Methylobacterium currus: one gene and its partner. The protein of the gene in region 2 interacts with the protein of the main gene of each other region in a pairwise test. Links are inferred from orthologs where the notes say so. Each region holds a gene or a part of one and is shown on either strand. Other genes may lie near its edges.

Region 1 (3,180 bases), 1.8 Mb from region 2 along the record:
CCACCACCCGCAGGCCGTCGAGGGTCAGGTTGCGCGGCAGGGTGCGCTTGGCGAACTCGATGTAGCGGGCATGCACGCTCTCGATGCGCTTGGCGCGGCCGAGATCGGTGGAGCCGGCGAGCTTCGTCTGGAGGTTGGACTCGATCAGCCGCTCGATCTCTCGCTCGACGTCGTCCGACAGCTTGAACCCGTCGGGACCGAAGATCTTGATCCCGTTATCCTCGAACGGGTTATGGGAGGCCGAGATCATCACCCCGATATCGGCCCGCATCGAGCGGGTCAGCATCGCCACGGCCGGCGTCGGCATCGGGCCGAGCAGCAGCACGTCCATCCCCACCGAGGTGAAGCCCGCCACCAGGGCGGTCTCGATCATGTAGCCCGACAGGCGGGTATCCTTGCCGATCACCACGCGGTGACGGTGCTCCCCGCGCTGGAACACGAGGCCGGCGGCCTGTCCCACCTTCAGCGCGAGTTCCGGCGTGATGACGCCGTTGGCCCGGCCCCGGATGCCGTCGGTCCCGAAATACTTGCGCACGGCTGTCTTCTCCCTGTCCCAACCTGGGCCGTCCCGGCCGCCGGCGGGCAGCGCCGCGCAAGGCCGCGGTGCTGCCATCCCGAATGGGCGTCACACGTGGTCTGGGTTATTTTGAGGCTGTCTTGCAACGACAAGGGGCGGCGGGATCGCTCCCGCCGCCCCTTGCCCGAATCATCGAGCAGTGTGGATTCCGCGCCGCTCGGGCCACGGCGGCTGCCGCTCAGGCCTGCGGCTGCGGCTCGTAGCCGCCGTCATTCTCCCGCGGCCGGCCGCGGCCGGCGGAGGGGACCGGCGAGCCCCGGGTCGGGTTCGTCGGGTAGTCGCCGGCGTCGCGCACCGGCGGCTTGCCGTCGAGGAGGTCGCGGATCTCGTCGCCCGACAGAGTCTCGTATTCGAGGAGGCCGCGGGCCAGGGCCTCGAGGTCCTCGCGGCGCTCGCTGAGGATGCGGCGGGCATCCTGCAGGCCGGCCTCGACCAGGCGGCGAACCTCGGCGTCGATCTTCTGGGCGGTGGCTTCCGACACGTTCTGCTGCCGGTTGACCTGCATGCCGAGGAAGACCTCGTCGTTGTTCTCGCCGTAGGCGACGGTGCCGAGCTCAGGGCTGAAGCCCCAGCGGGTCACCATCATGCGGGCCAGCCGCGTCGCCTGCTCGATGTCCGACTGCGCGCCGGAGGTGACCTTGTCGTGGCCGAAGATCATCTCCTCGGCGACGCGGCCGCCCATCATGATGGCGAGGCGCGAGGTCATCTGCTCGAAGGACATCGACAGCTTGTCGCGCTCCGGCAGCTGCATGACCATGCCGAGCGCCCGGCCGCGGGGGATGATCGTCGCCTTGTGCACCGGGTCGGTCGCCGGGACGTTGAAGGCCACGATGGCGTGGCCGCCCTCGTGATAGGCGGTGAGCCGCTTCTCGTCCTCGGTCATGACGAGGGTGCGCCGCTCGGCACCCATCATCACCTTGTCCTTGGCGTCCTCGAACTCGTGCATCGTGACGATGCGCTTGCCGCGGCGGGCCGCCAGCAGCGCCGCCTCGTTGACGAGGTTCATCAGGTCGGCGCCCGAGAAGCCGGGGGTGCCGCGGGCGATCACCTTGAGGTCGACGTCGGGCGAGAGCGGCACCTTGCGGACATGGACGCGCAGGATGCGCTCGCGGCCGATCACATCCGGGTTCGGCACGATGATCTGGCGGTCGAAGCGGCCGGGGCGCAGCAGCGCCGGATCGAGCACGTCGGGACGGTTCGTCGCCGCGATGATGATGATGCCCTCGTTGGCCTCGAAGCCGTCCATTTCCACGAGGAGCTGGTTGAGGGTCTGCTCGCGCTCGTCGTTGCCGCCCCCGAGGCCCGCGCCGCGATGCCGGCCGACGGCGTCAATCTCGTCGATGAAGATGATGCAGGGGGCGTTCTTCTTCGCCTGGTCGAACATGTCGCGGACGCGGCTGGCGCCGACGCCGACGAACATCTCGACGAAGTCCGACCCTGAGATGGTGAAGAACGGCACGTTGGCCTCGCCCGCGACCGCCCGGGCGATCAGGGTCTTGCCGGTGCCGGGGGGGCCGACCAGCAGCACGCCGCGCGGGATGCGGCCGCCAAGCCGCTGGAACTTCTGCGGGTCGCGCAGGAACTCGACGATCTCCTGCAGGTCCTCCTTGGCCTCGTCGACGCCCGCCACGTCCTCGAAGGTCACGCGGCCATGCGCCTCGGTCAGGAGCTTCGCCTTGGACTTGCCGAAGCCCATGGCCCGGCCGGCGCCGGACTGCATCTGGCGCGACAGGAAGATCCAGGCCCCGATGAACACCAGGATCGGCAGCCAGTTGACCAGCAGCGCGATGAACCACGGCGTGTTGTCGGAGGGCGGACGGGCCGTGATGGTCACGCCCTTGCCCTGGAGCTTCGACACCAGCGAGGGATCGTTGGGCGCGTAGGTCGAGAACGTGCCGCCGCTCGTATAGGTGCCGCTCACCTCCTGGCCGGAGATGACCACGCTCTGGATGCGGCCCGCCTCGGCGTCGTTCAGGAGCTGGCTGTAGGCGATCTCCCCGCCGCCCGAGCGGTGACCCGGGTTCTGGAACAGGGTCACGAGGGCCAGCACCAGCAGGAAGATGACGACCCACAGGGCGAAATTGCGGAAATTGGGGTTCATCGAAGAGTCAATCCCTGAGGAGCGCGGTACCGTGCGGGCGTGCTGGGGTTGGGCACCGGCACTCGGATCGCAATGTAGGCACCCGCCCGGGGCTTGCCAAGTAATCGCCCGCGCCTGCGGCACCGCAGGCCGGCGGGCCGGGCCGGACGTCAGGTCGAATGCAGGCCCGGCGGGCGCCGCGGAGGCGCCGGGCTGAGGGTCAGCCGGCCGCCGCCGGCCGCCAGGAGGAGGCCCGCGACGGTGCGCCGGCAGGGGAGGCCCTGCCGCAGGGCGGGCAGGATCTCGCCGAGGACGATCCGCTCCAGCCGTTCCAGGCGCGGCGGATAGGCCGGCGCCTCGCCCTGTCGTCCCGCGTCGCCCTGGAAGGCCACGACGGCGAGCGCGACGGACCTCAGGGCCACCGCTTCCGGCAGGGCCGCGAGGCCGGTCCCGTCGAGGACGAGGCGCCCCTCCCCGCCCGGATCGGAGCGCCGGAGGTCGCTCAGGGCCGCCTCGGCGGCAT
Region 2 (3,200 bases):
TTCCCCCCTCAGGTCGCATCTTGTCGTTCTCCGCGGCACGGCCGACCGGCGTGGCCCACCGTCACAAAAGCGCGCCCCGCCGGGGCGGGGCGCTGGGGTATCGTCGGCGTGTCTCCGCCTCGGCGGAGGGGCGCCGGCCTACTGGCCGGCGGCCGGGGCCGCGGCAGGGCGAGCCCGACCCTGCGGGTCGTTGAAGTAGCGGAAGAACTCCGAGCCGGGGCTGATCACCAGCCGGGTCTCGGGCCCGCTCAGGCCCTTCTCGTAGGCCTGCATCGAGCGATAGAAGGCGAAGAAGTCCGGATCCTGCCCGAAGGCCTCGGCGAGGATGCGGTTGCGGTCCGCCTCGCCCTGGCCGCGAAGCTGGTCCGCCTTCTGGTTCGCCTCGGCGATGAGCACCGTCACGTCGCGGTCGGCCTTGGCCTTGATGGTGGCCGCCACCTGGGCGCCGTTGGCGCGCAGGTCCGCCGCCTCGCGCTCGCGCTCGGTGCGCATGCGCTGGTAGACCGCCTGGGAGTTGGCCGCCGGCAGGTCGACGCGGGTCAGGCGCAGGTCGATGATCTCGATGCCGAGATTCTTGGCCTGCCGGTTCACCTCCTCCTGGATGCGGTTCATCAGGGCCTCGCGCTGGGTGCGCACGATGGCGTCCCGCGAGGCGCTGGCCAGCACGTTGCGCATCGCCGCGTTGGTGAAGCTGCCCAGCCGCTGGTTGGCGACCTGGACGTTGTTCACCGACTGGTAGAAGCGCAGGGGATCGCTGATCTTGTAGCGGGCGAAGGCATCGACCTCGAGGTTCTGGCGGTCGGCCGAGAGTACGGTCTGCACCGGCAGGTCGAGGTCGAGCAGCCGCTTCTCGAACAGCGTCACGCTCTCGAAGAACGGCAGCTTGAAGTACAGGCCCGGCTTGTCGGTGCCGGCCTGGTTCAGCACGGTGCGCACGCGGCCGAACTGCAGCACCAGGGCCTGCTGGGTCTGGCTCACCGTGAAGGCCGAGGCATAGATCAGCACCAGGACGAGGGCGCCGAGGACGACGAGGCCGGTGCGAAGCGCGTTGCCGTTCATCGCGCGCTCCCCTGGGCCGGACGGGCGGTCGTGGTGAAGTCCTGCAAGGGCAGGACCGGCAGCACCCCTGCAGCCGTCGCGCCGGCGCCGGCGCCGGCGGTGCCGCCCTGGTCGATGATCACCTTGTTCACGCCGCCCAGAACCTTCTCCATCGTGTCGAGGAACATGCGCTCGCGGGAGACCGCGGGCGAGAGCTTGTAGGATTCGTAGACCTCGCGGAAGCGCGCGGCCTGGCCGGTCGCCTCGGCGGTGGCCTGCGACTTGAAGGCCTCCGCCTGCTGCATCACCTGCGAGGACCGTCCCCGGGCCTCGGGCACCACGCGGCTGGCATAGGTCTCGGCCTCGTTGCGGGCGCGGGCCGCGTCCTGCTGGGCCGCGTTCACGTCGACGAAGGCCTGGCGCACCTCCGACGGCGGGCTGACGCCCTGGAGCTGGACCACGTTGATCAGCACGCCGGCGCCGTAGGAATCGAGCGCCTTCTGGATGATCTGCTGCACCTCCTGCGCCACGCTCGACTGCTCGGTGGTCAGGATCGCCTGGATCTGGCGCCGGCCCACCACCTCGCGCATCGCGCTCTCGGCCACCGACTTGATGGTGCCCTCGGGATTCTGGAGGTTGAACACGAAATCCTCGGCCTTGGCCGGGTTCACGCGCCACTGCACGTCGAAATCGAGGTCGACGATGTTGTCGTCGCCGGTGAGCATCAGGCTCTCCTCCGGCACGTCCCGGGAGCGCTGGGCGCCGACGCCCGAGCGGTAGCCGACCTGGATGCTGCGCGACTCGCCGACATTCGGCCTCACCACCGCGCCGACCGGGTAGGGGAAGTTCCAGCGCAGGCCCTCGCCGGACTGGCCGGTATAGCGGCCGAACACCGTGTTGATGCCGACCTGGCTCGGCAGCACCGTGTACCAGCCGGTCATCAGCCACAGCACCAGCACGACCAGCACCGCCAGCACCGCACCCTTGGTGCCGACCGAGCCGCCGCCGGGGATCAGGGTCTTGAGCCGGTCCTGGCTGCGGCGCAGCAGGTCCTCGAGGTCCGGCGGCTGGTTGCCGCCGCCCGAGCCGCCGCCGCCCCAGGGGCCGCCGCCTCCGCCGCCGGAACCACTGCCCCAGGGACCGCCGCTATTGCCGCCGCGATTGCCCCAGGGACCACCCCCGTTGCCGCCGCCACCGCCACTGCCGCCGCTCTGATTGCTCCAAGGCATGCTCGCCCACGTCCTTTCCCGGCCGGCACGCCCCGCGCTGTCTCTCGCGTCCCGCGCGGCACTCGCATTGCTCTGGTCTCGGTCCCTTGCGATATCGGCCGAGCCCCACGCGAAAGCAACCACCGGCGCCGACCGAATTCTCAAGGTTTCTGCGGGCTCGCGGGAGTTCCATCGCCGCACCCCGGACCTTGAGATGGTTTCCTCGTCTCGGACGTATCGGGCTCAGGGAGCCCGCGCGAGGGTCACGAACCGGAATCCGTGCTCGTCCTCGGGGCCGGCCGGATGCGCCTCCGCGGCGACCTCGCGGAACTCCGCCGGGATCGCGGGAAAGCGCGCATCGCCCTCGGGCGCCGCGTCGACCTCGGTGAGGTGGATCCGGTCGGCATGCGGCAGGGCGAGGGCGTAGATCTCGGACCCGCCCGCCACCATCACCTCCCCCGCCGAGCCTGCGAGCCGCAGGGCGTCGTCCCACCCGGCCGCCCGCTCGGTGCCGGGCGCCTCCCAGGCGGGATCCCGGGTCAGCACGATCACCCGCCGTCCCGGAAGCGGCCGGCCGATCGAGTCCCAGGTCTTGCGCCCCATCACCACCGGCTTGCCCATGGTGAGGGCGCGGAAGCGCCGCAGGTCGCTGCGCAGGCGCCAGATCAGCGCGTTGTCGCGGCCGATGACGCCGTTCTTCGCGACGGCGGCGATCAGGGTGACGAGGGGCGGCGCCATCCTCAGACCGCCACCGGCGCCCGGATCGCCGGGTGCGGGTCGTAGCCCTCGATGCTGATGTCGTCGTAGCGGAAATCGAACAGCGAGCGCACCGACGGATCGAGGCGCAGCCGCGGGAGCGGGCGGATGTCGCGGGCGAGCTGCTCGCGGGCCTGGGCGATGTGGTTGGAATAGAGATGCGCGTCGCCCAGCGTATGGACGAAGTCCCCGGGGGTG

The links. Proteins that work in one complex are often made in the same cells at the same time.
Region 1: the proteins of hflK (region 2) and ftsH interact in binary tests that used the Escherichia coli proteins (3 or more experiments, as listed by UniProt). The link is inferred for Methylobacterium currus from one-to-one orthologs.

Annotation. Positions count from the first base shown.
Region 1 is NZ_CP028843.1:5,639,509-5,642,688, reverse strand. What follows is about bases 218-3,180. They hold ftsH (ATP-dependent zinc metalloprotease FtsH), read right to left. Parts: upstream 2,679-3,180; coding sequence 756-2,678; downstream 218-755. Other genes in these bases: tilS (tRNA lysidine(34) synthetase TilS), read right to left, coding at 2,828-3,180; glmM (phosphoglucosamine mutase), read right to left, coding at 218-535. In the rest of the region: more of glmM, read right to left, coding at 1-217. UniProt on the Escherichia coli protein: Acts as a processive, ATP-dependent zinc metallopeptidase for both cytoplasmic and membrane proteins. Plays a role in the quality control of integral membrane proteins.
Region 2 is NZ_CP028843.1:3,806,133-3,809,332, forward strand. What follows is about bases 162-3,046. They hold hflK (FtsH protease activity modulator HflK), read right to left. Parts: upstream 2,268-3,046; coding sequence 1,056-2,267; downstream 162-1,055. Other genes in these bases: hflC (protease modulator HflC), read right to left, coding at 162-1,059; DA075_RS17765 (dihydrofolate reductase), read right to left, coding at 2,490-2,984; DA075_RS17770 (thymidylate synthase), read right to left, coding at 2,987-3,046. Outside these bases: more of hflC, read right to left, coding at 139-161; more of DA075_RS17770, read right to left, coding at 3,047-3,200.